2 regions of the Streptomyces sp. NBC_01476 genome follow, and region 1 is predicted to be linked to the other one. Evidence: riboswitches for the same ligand, from Rfam matches in the RefSeq annotation. Region 1 holds a riboswitch; the other holds the start of a gene.

Region 1 (6,409 bases):
GCGCCTCGATCGTCGCGGTGCTGCGCCGTACCGCGGCCTTCCCCTCACCGACCCCGGACTTCCGGTTCGCCACCGGCGACACGCTTGTCGTCGTGGGGACCCGCGAGGGGGTCGACGCCGTCGCCGAACTGATCGCCGGAGGGTAGAAACCTGTGCAGGACACCACATCCATGCTCATCGAACTCGGCTCGGTCATCTTCGCGCTCGGCCTGCTCGGGCGGCTCGCCGGCCGGGTCGGCTTCTCCCCGATCCCCCTCTACCTGCTGGCCGGCCTGGCGTTCGGGCACGGCGGGATCCTGCCGCTCAACGCCAGCGAGGAGTTCATCGCCACCGGCGCCGAGATCGGTGTGATCCTGCTGCTGCTCCTGCTCGGCCTGGAGTACAGCGCCTCCGAACTCGTCACCAGCCTCAAGACGCAGTACCCGTCCGGCGCCGTCGACTTCGTACTGAACGCGGTACCCGGCGCGATCGCCGCCCTGCTGCTCGGCTGGGGCCCGGTGGCCGCCGTCGCGCTGGCCGGTGTCACCTGGATCTCCTCCTCCGGGGTGATCGCCAAGGTGATGCGCGACCTGCGCCGGCTGGGCAACCGGGAGACCCCGGTCATCCTCGGCATCCTGGTCATCGAAGACCTCGCCATGGCGCTCTACCTGCCGATCCTCACCGCCCTGCTGGCCGGCCTGAGTCTGGCCGGCGGCACGCTCACCTTGCTGATCTCGCTCGGTACGGTCGGCGCGGTGCTCTATCTGGCGCTGCGCCACGGGCGGTTGATCAGCCGGGCGGTCTCCTCGGACAACGCCGAGATGCTGCTGCTCGTGGTCCTGGGCCTCACCCTGCTGGTGGCCGGTGTCGCCGAGAAGCTCCAGGTGTCCGCCGCCGTCGGCGCGTTCCTGGTCGGCATCGCGCTCTCCGGCGAGGTCGCCGAGGGCGCGAGCAATCTGCTCACGCCGCTGCGGGACCTGTTCGCAGCCGTCTTCTTCGTCTTCTTCGGCCTGTCCACCAACCCCGCGGACATCCCCCCGGTGCTGCTGCCCGCGCTCGCGCTCGCCGCGGTCACCTCGCTCACCAAGGTCGGCACCGGCTGGTACGCGGCCCGCCGGGCCGGCATCAAACCGCCCGGCCGATGGCGGGCCGGCGGCACCCTGGTGGCCCGCGGCGAGTTCTCCATCGTGATCGCCGGCCTCGCGGTCGGCACCGAACCACGGATAGGTCCGCTCGCCACCGCCTATGTGCTCATCCTGGTGATCGTCGGCCCGCTGACCGCCCGCTTCACCGAGCCGTTCGCGCGCATCCTCGGCTCCTTCCTCCCCGCCCGGGCCCCCGCTCCGCCGCCGGCCGAGCCGGCCGAACCGGCCGCGCCCGCCGAGCCGACGGAACCCGATCCGGCGCACGCGGGCGGCTGACCGCCCGACCGCCCTGAGCAGCGGGAACCCCTGCCGCCGGTACGGGCCGGCCGCCGCTGAATTCCGTGGCCCGGCAGGGGCGGGGATCGGTAGAGTCACGCCGCATGACCGAACTGGACGAGCAAGGACGGCCGGAACCGCCCGGCGCGGCCGATGAATCCGGCACGCTGCTGGGGTTCCTGGAGTTCCAGCGCGCGACGCTGGAGTGGAAGTGCTCCGGTCTCGACGCGGCCGGGCTGCGGGCGACGGTGGCCTCCTCCCCGATGACCCTGGGCGGGATGCTCAAGCACCTGTCCTTCGTCGAGGACTGGTGGTTCTCGCAGTGGCTGCACGGGCGGGACGCGCAGCCGCCGTGGGACACCGTCGACTGGTCCGCCGACGCCGACTGGGACTGGCACTCCGCCGCCGCGGACAGCCCCGAGCAGCTGCGTACGCTCTGGCAGGAAGCGGTGGCCCGCTCCCGCGCCGCGGTGGCGGAGGCACTCGCCGCCGACGGCCTCGGCCAACTGGCGCGGCGCACCGGCCCCCGGGGCTGGTCGCCCAGCCTGCGCTGGATCCTGTGCCACATGATCGAGGAGTACGCCCGGCACAACGGTCACGCCGACCTCATCCGGGAGTCGGTGGACGGCGCCACCGGCGAGTAGCCGCCGCCCGCGGGCAACGGATCGGTGGCCGCACCACGGATCGTTTACGCTGTCTGTGGGCCGTGACTGGCGCTTGGGTGGAGTACCACCGGGGAGCGGCCTGACAGACCGTGTCGTGTGCCGCGCGCCTGGGCCCCTCATCACGCTCACCCGGAGCTGTCAGTGACCCAGCAGGCCCGTCTGATGGACGGCACCAAACTCGCCCAGCGCATCATCGAGAACTCCGCCGCGACCGCCGCCGAGCTGCGGCGCCGCACCGGCGTCACCCCGTGCCTGGCCGCCGTGCTGGTCGGCGAGGACCCGTCGTCGGTGACCTATGTCCGTATGAAGCGCCGCCGCTGCGAGGCGGCCGGCGTCGAGTCGCGGCTCGTCCAGCTCCCGGCCGGCACCACCACCGCCGAACTCGTCGCCACCATCAGGGGGCTCTCGCTCGACCCGTCGGTGCACGGCATCCTGCTCCAGCACCCGGCCGGCCCGCACATCGACGAGCGGGCCGCGTTCGAGACGATCGCCCCGGAGAAGGACGTCGACGGCGTGACCATGCGGTCCTTCGCGGCCATGGGCTTCGGCCTGCCCGGATTCGCGTCCTGCACGCCGGGCGGCATCATGCGGCTGCTCGACGAGTACGGCGTCGAGCTGACCGGCAAGCACGCGGTGGTCGTCGGCCGCAGCGCCATCCTGGGCCGCCCGGCGGGCATGATGCTGCTGGCGCGGGACGCCACCGTGACGTACTGCCACCGCTACACCCCGGCCTCCGAGCTCTCCTCGCACCTGCGGCGGGCGGACGTGCTGATAGCCGCCGTGGGCAAGCCCCGCTTCATCACGGGCGAGGACATCAAGCCCGGCGCCGTGGTGGTCGACGCCGGCTACAGCGCGGGGAACATCGGCGATGTGGACTTCGAGACGGTCAAGGACCGGGCGAGCCTCATCACCCCGGTCCCCGGCGGGGTGGGCCCGATGACCATCGCCACGCTGATCGAGCAGACCGTCGACGCGGCCGCCCAGCAGCTCGGCGTCGACCTCAAGGTGCTCAGCGCCTGAGCCGCCCCCGCGGCCCCGCCCGCTCCGGGCGGGTGGGGCCGCCGGTCAGGGGGTCACCTCTGCTTCCAGACGTGGCCGAAGCCCAGTTCCAGCGACGGGTTGATGGTGGACCCGAAGACGCCGGAGCGCATGAGGTAGTTGATCGTCTCGTAGTGCACGAAGACCAGGGGCGCGTCGTCCCAGATGATCTGCCGGATCTGCTCGTACAGCGGCTTGCGTTCGCTCTCGCTCGACGCCGCCCTGGCCTGCTTGATCAGCTTGTCGACGGCCGGATTGGAGTACTTGGTGCTGTTGTTGGGCGATCCGGTGGCGAGCTGGGTGGAGTAGAAGTTGTCCGGGTCGACCGTCCCCGACCAGTACGCGGAGGTCATCTGGTAGTCGCCCTTGGCGTAGTGGTCGAACCACACCGTGACCTCGGTCTGCTGGAGCTTGACGTCGATGCCGATCTTGCCGAGCTGGTCGCGTACCAGCACCGCGGTCTTCTGCAGTTCCGGGTACTGAGGGAGCGTCAGATAGGTGATGCTCAGGCCCTTGGAGAGCCCCGCCTCGGCCATCTTCTTGCGGGCGGTGTCCAGGTCGGGGCCGGAGGCGTAGGGCGGCGTGCCGCCGTACCACGAGGACCCGGAGGGCACCTCCATCGTGCCGGCCTCGCCCGCCCCGAAGTAGGCGACGTCCAGGATCTGCTTGCGGTCGATCGCAGCGGCCACCGCCTGCCGCAGCGCCTTGTTGTCGAACGGCGCCTTCGCGGTGTTCATCGCGACGAAGTCCGGGATGCCGGCCCGGGCCGACGTGACGTACCGGTAGCTGCGGTTGGCCTTCAGCGCCCGCAGTTCGTCCAGCGGCACCGCGTCCGCCCAGTCCAGCTGACCCGACTGGAGCGCCTCGACCCGGCTCTTGTCGACGGCGAGGAACTTGAAGACGATCGTGTCGAGGTAGGGCTGGCCGGCCCGGAAGTACGTGGGGTTGCGCTTGAGCGTGATGTGGTCGCTCTGCACCCACTCGACGAAGCTGAACGGGCCGGTGCCGACCGGCTTGCGGGTGGGGTCGGCCGACTCCACGGCCTTGCGGTTCACGATCTCGCCGTTCTGGGCGATGTTGGTGAGCAGCGGCGCGAACGGCTCGCTGAGGTGGAAGACCACCCGGGTCGGCGAGACGACCTCGATGCTCTTGATCGAGGTGTAGGCCGACGCGTACGAGGACGCGGTCTTCGGGTCCGCGATGCGCTCGAAGGTGTACTTGACGTCGTCCGCGGTGAACTTCTCGCCGTTGTGGAAGGTGGCGTTGTCCACCAGGTCGAAGGTGTACGTGACCGGGTCGTCCTGCTTCCAGGAGGTGGCCAGGTCCCCCACGAAGCCGCCCTTGTCGTCGAAGACGATCAGCTTGCTGAAGATGTTGTCGATCACCTGGAGGCTGGTGTAGATCCCGGCCGCGGCCGGGTCCATGCTCGACGGGTTGCCGGTCAGCGCCGCGGTCAGCGTGCCGCCGGTGACGGGCTTGCCGGTCGGGGCGGCCGAACTCTTCGCGCCCGCCGAGTCGTTGGGACCGCAGGCGGCGAGCAGCGAGCCGAGCGTCGTCGCGGCGACCGCGCCGCCGCCGAGCGCCGCGGACCGCCGGAACAGGTCGCGTCTGCTGATCCGGCCGGACAGAAAGCCGTTGGCGAGTGATGCGGCACGGTCGTTGTCGTTCTTCTCAGGGGTCATGACAGCTCCTGTTGAGGGCGAGGGGCGGAACCGAGGGGGTGACGGGGGTACGGGAGAGGAGCGGCCGGTCAGCTCGCGGGGCCGGCCGCCTGCCGGGCCCGGAAGTCGTCGGCGATCTCTCCCATCTGGGCGAACCACACGCCCTCGAACCGGGAGATGTGCCGGATGACCCGTTCCAGCATCTGCATGCGGTAGTGGCGGCCGATGATCTGCGGATGCATGGTGAGCACGAAGCAGGCGTCGCTGTTCTCCGCGTACATGCCGTCGAAGTCGCCGCACCACATCTCCTGGACCTTGTGCGGTGACGACATGCCGGCCAGGTAGTGCGGGGAGAAGGCGAACATGAACAGGGAGGAGTCGCAGAGCTCCCAGGCGCCCGGCACTTCGACGATGCCGGTCCGCACGCCCTTGTCGTGCACCCAGTACGGGCGGTCGGCGCCGAGCTGGCTGGCGTCGTACTCGATGCCGTACTCGGCCAGCAGCGGATAGGTGTTGTGGGACAGCTCCCAGGCCGGGGAGCGGTAGCCGCGCGGACGCTGTCCCACTTGGCGTTCCAGCGCGTCGATGCCGCGCTCGATCATCTCCCGCTCCTGGCTCTCGGTGAGTCCGGGCGGCGGCTCGTGGAGGTAGCCGTGGTGGCCGATCTCGTGGCCCGCGGCGGCTATCGCCTTGGTCTCCTGCGGGTGGCGGTCCGCGGTGTCGCCGGGGATGAAGAAGGTCGCGGGCAGCTGGTACTTCTCCAGCAGGGTGAGGATCCGGCCCACCCCCTCGTTGGCGCCGTAGGCGCCGCGGGAGAGGGCGGAGGGGGTGTCGGTCTTGAAGGAGCCGAGCCACGCCGACTCGGCGTCGAAGTCGAAGGTGAGGGAGACCGCGACACGGCGGCCGTCGGCTCCGGACCGTGCGGCGGCGGGCCCGGGCGGGACCGCACTGAGGTCGGCCGTGCTGGGAACGGACTGGTCGGTCATGACATCTCCTTGCTGGGGGCGGCACGGTGGGCGGCGGGGTGCGCGCCGGCGCTGTCGGCGCTGTCGGTGCCGGCGGTTCCGGCGGTTCCGGCGGCGGGATCGGCGGCGGTCTCGGCCGGGGTCTCGGCGGCGATCTCCTCGGCGAGGACGAGGCAGTCGGCCCGGTGGCCGGGGCCGAGGGTGACGGTGGGCGGTTCCTGCGTGGCGCACCGGTCGACGGCGACCGGGCAGCGGGGGTGGAAGCGGCAGCCGGACGGCGGGTCGACCGGGCTCGGGATCTCCCCCGAGAGGCGGACCGCGGACATCCGCTGGGCCGGGTCGGGGCGCGGGATCGAGTCGATCAGCGCCTGGGTGTAGGGGTGCCGCGGCCGGCCGAAGATCTCCGCGACCGTGCCGGTCTCGACGATCCGCCCGAGGTACATCACGGCGACCCGGTCCGAGATGTGCTCGACCACCGACAGGTCGTGCGCAATGAAGAGCAGCGCGACGCCCAGTTCGGAGCGCAGCTCGGCGAGGAGATTGAGGATCTGGGCCTGCACCGACACGTCCAGCGCGGAGACCGGTTCGTCGGCGACGATCAGATCGGGCCCCAGCGCGAGCGCCGCCGCGATGGCGACCCGCTGCTGCTGCCCGCCGGACAGCTCCCGCGGGCGGCGCTC
Region 2 (6,409 bases), 5.6 Mb from region 1:
CACCACCACCGCGGGCAGGCCCAGTTCGGCGAGCAGGCCGGGCCGCGGGTCGTCGTCCCGCAGGTCCACCAGCAGCACCCCGTCCACCCGCCGCTCGCCCCACCAGCGGCGGTACGCGGCCTCCTCGGCGCCGGCGTCCTGGGTGACCTGGAGCAGCAGCGCGGTTCCGGTCGCGGCCAGGCCCGCCTCGACCCCGGAGATCAGCTGCATGAAGAAGGGCTCGATGCCCAGGACCCAGGCGGGCCGGTCCACCACCAGGCCGATCGCGCCGGCCCGCCCGTCGGACAGCGCCCGGGCGGCGCTGCTCGGATGCCACCCCATCCGCGCGGCAATCTCCGTGATCCGCTCGCGGGTCTGCGCCGAGACGCCCGGTTTGCCGTTGAGCGCGTACGACACCGCGCCCTTGGAGACCCCCGCCGCCTCGGCGATGTCGGCGATGGTGGGACGCTTCATCGGGCTCATACGTCCTGCACGTCCTCGGTACCGGCGGACCCGCGCGGCGGACCGCCGGCGGTGCTGACCGGCCACACCTTAACAACGCTGAACCGGCCAAGAGCCGCCGGTCGGCCGATCCGGACGTGTCGCCCCGCTCAACCGGTTCAGCGCAGCTCCCCGTGTCACAGCGGCCCGGGCGTACGGCCGGTGCCCGCGTTCACGGCGTGGCGCCGGGTACGGAATCCGGCCGCGGCCGGGGCCCGGCGGCTCAGGCCCGGGTGGCCGAGATCTCCAGCCGTACGTAGTCCACCACGGGTTCGGCCAGCCGTCCGGCGACGGCTTCGACGAATGCCTCGTGGTCGCCCTGCGCCATGCCGTCCAGGTGCGCGCCGAGGACGACGGTGGCCAGGAACGCCTCCAGTTGGGCGCCGGGTTCGAAGCGGGCCGGGTCGGGCCGCAGCCGGACGCCGATGCCGGTGAAGCCGGCCGCGGTCAGCCGGTCGCGGGTGTCCTCGACGCCGGCGAACTCCCAGGAGTGCTCGTCGGGCGCGGTGCCGAGCACATCGGCGACCGCCACGTTGACCGCGGTGACATTGCCCCGCCCGCCGCATTCGGTGACCAGCCGGGCGCCGGGCCGCATCCGGGAGTGCAGTGCGGCGAAGAGCGCGGCGTGGTCCTCGATCCAGTGGAAGGCGGCGACGCTGAACACCGCGTCGACCTCGCCGGCGAACGGCAGGGGCGCGGTCAGGTCGGCGCGCACCACCTCCACCCGGTCGAGCCGTCCGGCCAGCCGCTCCCGCAGTTGTTCCAGCATCCGGACCGAGCCGTCCACCGCGACCACCCGGCCGGCGGGCAGCCGGTCCAGCAGCCCCTCGGTGTCCCGCCCGGTGCCGCAGCCCGCGTCCATCACCCGCTCGTCGCCCCGCAGCGGCAGCCGGGCGAGGGTGCGGCGCCCCCAGCGGAGGTGGGGCAGCGGCAAGGAGTCATAGGTCCTGGCGTCCCATTCCCGGGGCATGGCGCTCCCATCACGGTCGTCCGGCCGGCACGGCACGCAGCACGCGGCACGCGGCACGCACGTTACGCCGCACGTCCGGATGCTGACACCCGCGTCTCACATGACGGGCTACGGATACGGCGACCAGGCCGGATCCCGGTCCTTGTCGATCAGTGCGGCCCGCACCCCTTCATGGAAGTCGGGCGCGTGGGCGGTACGGCGGGCCAGCGCCAGTTCGCGGGCCAGGCACTCCTCCAGGCTCGACCCGGCGCCGGCCCGCAGCAGGTCGAAGGTGATGGCGAGGCTCATCGGGGAGGCCCGGCGCAGTACCGCGAGCGTCTCGTCGGCCCACTCGCGGTCCTCGTCCTCGGCGGCCAGCCGGGCCCGCAGGGAGTCGAGGTCCGGGGCGGTGAAACAGCGCTCGATCGCCGCACGGTGCCCGGCCAGTTCCGACCGGGGCGGCACACCCGCCGAGCGGGCCAGTGCCGCGGCGGGCTCCTCCCCGGCCAGCAATGCCTCCTCCAGCGCGGGGAGTTCCGCGGCCGGCACGTAATGCGTGGCGAGTCCGCACTCGACCGCCGCGGCGCCGTCGATCCGCAGCCCGGTGAGGCCGAGGTACCAGCCGACCGCGCCGGGCAGGCGGGGCAGGAAGTAGCCGGCCCCGATGTCGGGGAAGAAGCCGATGGCGGTCTCCGGCATGGCGAGCACCGCCCGCTCGGTGACCACCCGGGCGGAACCGTGCACCGAGATGCCGAGACCGCCGCCCATCGCGTAGCCGTCAATCAGCGCGGTGTACGGCTTGGGGTAGCGGGCGATCAGCGCGTTCAGCGCGTACTCGGCGGAGAAGTACTCAAGGACGGCCGCGTCGTCACCGCGGACGCCGGCGTCCCGCATCGCCCGGATGTCGCCGCCGGCGCAGAACGCCTTCGGCGAGGTGCTGCGGATCAGTACCGACCGTACCGCCGGGTCGTCCCGCCACTCCTCCAGCGCCCGGGTGATCAGCCGGACCATGGTGAGGTCGAGCGCGTTGAGCGCGGCGGGCCGGTCGAGTTCGATCACCCCGGCGCCTTCGCGCACACGGGCGTTCACCGGGGGGCGGGACTGGTCCATGGGGCTCCATCGCGTCACTGGCGGGTCGGCCGCCCGCGCCCGGACAGCCGCGACCGGCCCGAACCGCCGGGTGTCCCCGGCACGCGGCCCGTCACCTCCCATCCAAACACCCGCCGGCCGGGCGCCCCGACCCGGGCACCCGGCCCGGCATCCCGACCCGGGCGGCGGCCCCTGCGCCCGGCGGCCGGCCGACACGTCCGGGTGGCGGTACAGGTCGCCGGGCCGCCCGGCCCGTTGGTAGGCTCGCGGCGAGCCGTGACTGGCGCGCTGGGATGGGGTCAACCATCAGGGAGCGGCTCGTTCGTCCACCGAGAGCCGTGCGCCTGGGCCGTCCCGTTTCCACTTCGAACCGGAGGACCCCCATGGCCGAGCAACCGTCAGCCGCAGTATCCGGCAGCACCGCCCTCACCCCCGAGTCGGTCGCGTACCGCAGCGCGCTCGAGGTGATCCGGGCGGTGGAACCGCGGGTGGCAGACGCCATCGCGAGCGAGCTCCACGACCAGCGCGAGATGCTGAAGCTGATCGCGAGCGAGAACTACGCCTCCCCCGCCGTCCTGCTGGCGATGGGCAACTGGTTCAGCGACAAGTACGCAGAGGGCACCGTCGGCCGGCGCTTCTACGCCGGCTGCCGCAATGTGGACACCGTCGAGGCGCTGGCCGCGGAGCACGCGCGGACCGTCTTCGGCGCCGCGCACGCCTATGTGCAGCCGCACTCGGGCATCGACGCCAACCTGGTCGCCTTCTGGGCGGTGCTCTCACAGCGGGTGGAGAGCCCGGCGCTCGCCAAGGCCGGCGTCCGGCAGGTCAACGACCTGTCCGAGCAGGACTGGGCCGAACTGCGGTCCGCCTTCGGCAACCAGCGGATGCTCGGCATGTCGCTGGATGCCGGCGGCCACCTCACCCACGGCTTCCGCCCCAACATCTCCGGCAAGATGTTCGAGCAGCGCAGTTACGGCACCGACCCGCGGACCGGACTGCTGGACTACGACGCGCTCCGGGCGGCGGCCCGCGATTTCCGGCCGCTGATCCTGGTGGCGGGCTACTCGGCGTACCCGCGGCTGGTCAACTTCCGCATCATGCGCGAGATCGCCGACGAGGTGGGCGCCACCTTGATGGTGGACATGGCGCACTTCGCGGGCCTGGTCGCGGGCAAGGTGCTGACCGGTGACTTCGACCCGGTGCCGTACGCGAACATCGTCACCACCACCACCCACAAGTCCCTGCGCGGGCCGCGCGGCGGCATGGTGCTGTGCGACGACGCGCTGGCCGAGCACGTGGACCGCGGCTGCCCGATGGTGCTCGGCGGTCCGCTGCCGCATGTGATGGCGGCCAAGGCGGTGGCACTGGCGGAGGCGGCCCGGCCGGAGTTCGGCGGCTACGCGCAGGCGGTCGTGGACAACTCCCGCGCGCTGGCCGGGGGCCTGCTCAAGCGGGGCGCCAAGCTGGTCACCGGCGGCACCGACAACCACCTGGTGCTGATCGACGTGTCGGGCTACGGGCTGACCGGCCGGCAGGCGGAGGCCGCGCTGCTGGACGCGGGCATCGTCACCAACCGGAACTCGGTGCCGCAGGACCCGAACGGCGCCTGGTACACCTCCGGCATCCGGATCGGGACGCCTGCTCTCACCACGCGCGGCCTCGGCGCCGTCGAGATGGACGAGATCGCCGGGCTGATCGACACGGTGCTCGCCGGGACGAGCGCGGCGCCGGCGCCGAAGGGCGGCCTGTCGAAGGCGCATCACGTGCTCGACGCGGGTGTGGCCGACCAGGTCGCGCAGCGTGCGGCCGACCTGCTGGCGGGCTTCCCGCTCTACCCGGGGATCGACCTGAGCTGACCGCCGGGCGGGCCCGGCCGTACCGCGTACCCGTGGTGGGTACGGCGCTCGGTACGGCCGGGCCCGCGGGCGCGTCGGGGGTTCGGATCAGGTGGCGGACCAGATCACGCCGCCGTTGCCCACGATCAGCGCGACCAGGATCACCAGGTCGGCGACACCGAGCGCCAGGCCCAGAAGGGCGCGGCCACGGCGGCCGGTGCCGCGGGCCAGCGCGACGAGCGCCAGCACGATGGCGATCGGCCCGAGCACCATGTTGAGGACCAGCAGGCCGGGCAGGCCCAGCAGGAAGGACGCGACGGCCATGCCGTCGGCGTCACGGTTACGGGTCCGGGGGGCGTCACTGCTCTGCGCGGCCGGTGTACCGGTCGCGACCGGGGTGGCTGCGGTGTTCACGGGGTTCCTTCCGGGATCTGTCATGGGGACGGCGGTCGGAGGCGGTCGGAGCGGCCGTTGGGGGTCAGCCGCGGTGCCGGCCGATGCGCTCGCGGACCGCGAAGACGGCCAGCCAGAGCGCGATGGCACAGGCCGCGACGGTGAAGACGGTGACGGACGTGTGGGCGGCGGCTCCGAGCAGCACGCCCATGCCCAGCAGGACGACGACGAGGCTCATATCGGCTGCGCCTCCAGGGAGTTGAGGTTTCGGCTGACAGTTGTTCACTGACACTTGAAGTCTAGTCTGGCCAAAGTCGGAGAACGGTTGTTTACTGAATGACATGAGTCACACTTCCGCCGCGAGCCCGGCCGGCGCACGTCCGGCCGGTGTCCGCCAGGCGCAGAAACAGCAGACACGCCAGGCCCTTCTGGACGCGGGCCTGCGGCTGCTGGAGCACCAGAACCTCAGCAGTCTGGGCCTGCGCGAGCTCACCCGCGAGGTGGGTGTCTCCCCGGCCGCCTTCTACCGCCACTTCCCGGACATGGCGGACCTCGGCGTCGCCCTCGTCGGCGAGGCGCTGGGCAGCCTGCACACCGCCATCCGCGCCGCGATGGCCGACGGGTCCGCGGACTCGGCCCGGCTCATCGACCGCACGGTGGCGATCACCGGTGCCTATGTCGACGAGCACCGGCCGCACATCCGGTTCATCGCCCGGGAGCGCTTCGGCGGCGTCCAGGCGGTCCGCGAGGCCATCGCCGCCGAACTGCGGCGTTTCGCCGACGAGGTGGCGGCGGGCCTGGCCGCCCAGCCGCTCTCCGCCGGCTGGCGGCCCGACGACCTGCGGGTGCTGGCCGAGCTCTATGTCGACCACATGGTCATGACGGCGACGGCCTTCCTCGACGTCCCGCCCGGCGACCGTGTCCAGCGGGCCCGGATCGTGCACGCGGCCGGCCTGCGGATGCGGATCATCAGCATCGGCCGCGCCCACTGGCTGGACGCGGAGCCGTCGTGACCGGGACCCGCTCGTCGGCCGCGGTGACCTTGCCCCGCTCACCGGCCGTCGTGACCGGTCGTGCGCGCCCGCCGCTCGACCCGGCAGGGCGCCGGTTCACCGCAAAGTGACCGTGCTTGCGCCGGTCAGGAGTCCTTCCCCGGTGCGTCCTGGCCGGCTTCGGGCGGGTCGCCGGCCCGGGGGCGCGGGGCGCGCTCGAAATCCTCCTGGGCCCGGCGCTGGATCTCGTCGCTGTTCGCCAGGAGCCGGGCGACCCGCTCCGGCCCGCCCGGGACGGGCGGCGGCACCCGGGTGACCGTGTCGTACAGGTAGCCACAGGCCTCCGCCTCGGTCCCGAAGCGCGCCATGACGCTGTCCTGGCCGCGCTGCCGCAGGCCGACCAGCCACGCGTCCGCCTCGGGACGCAGGAAGTAGGCGGCGTCCAGCTGGAGGGGCACGGCGTGCACACCGGGGATCTCGTACAGGGCGTCCGGGATCCCCTCGCGGCGGAGGCGGTCGGCGAGTTCTGCCCTGTTCATCGTGTGGACCCTACCGGGGCGGCCCCCGGACGGGTCCCGGCCTCGCCGGGACCGCCCAGGAGCGTTGCGGCCCGGATCAGTTCAGCGCCAGCAGTTTGTGCGCGGTGATGAGGTCCGGAATCGTGTTCGCGG

Evidence for each region. A riboswitch is a leader RNA that binds a small molecule or an ion and turns the genes downstream of it on or off. The one in region 1 is predicted to bind ZMP and ZTP.
Region 2: another riboswitch for ZMP and ZTP. It lies ahead of OG552_RS33725 (glycine hydroxymethyltransferase); the one in region 1 lies ahead of OG552_RS09540 (bifunctional 5,10-methylenetetrahydrofolate dehydrogenase/5,10-methenyltetrahydrofolate cyclohydrolase).

The regions. Positions count from the first base shown of each region.
Region 1 is NZ_CP109446.1:2,187,673-2,194,081, forward strand. Features, by position in the region: gene OG552_RS09525 (cation:proton antiporter regulatory subunit) at 1-146, shown strand, start outside; gene OG552_RS09530 (cation:proton antiporter) at 153-1,400, shown strand; gene OG552_RS09535 (DinB family protein) at 1,505-2,044, shown strand; ZMP/ZTP riboswitch at 2,097-2,185, shown strand; gene OG552_RS09540 (bifunctional 5,10-methylenetetrahydrofolate dehydrogenase/5,10-methenyltetrahydrofolate cyclohydrolase) at 2,228-3,085, shown strand; gene OG552_RS09545 (ABC transporter substrate-binding protein) at 3,139-4,785, opposite strand; gene OG552_RS09550 (polysaccharide deacetylase family protein) at 4,854-5,750, opposite strand; gene OG552_RS09555 (ABC transporter ATP-binding protein) at 5,747-6,409, opposite strand, start outside.
Region 2 is NZ_CP109446.1:7,780,127-7,786,535, reverse strand. Features, by position in the region: gene OG552_RS33740 (LacI family DNA-binding transcriptional regulator) at 1-453, opposite strand, end outside; gene OG552_RS33735 (class I SAM-dependent methyltransferase) at 704-1,450, opposite strand; gene OG552_RS33730 (enoyl-CoA hydratase/isomerase family protein) at 1,559-2,539, opposite strand; ZMP/ZTP riboswitch at 2,785-2,875, shown strand; gene OG552_RS33725 (glycine hydroxymethyltransferase) at 2,902-4,374, shown strand; gene OG552_RS33720 (DUF4190 domain-containing protein) at 4,462-4,791, opposite strand; gene OG552_RS33715 (hypothetical protein) at 4,832-4,984, opposite strand; gene OG552_RS33710 (TetR family transcriptional regulator) at 5,088-5,759, shown strand; gene OG552_RS33705 (hypothetical protein) at 5,885-6,277, opposite strand; gene OG552_RS33700 (TNT domain-containing protein) at 6,354-6,409, opposite strand, start outside.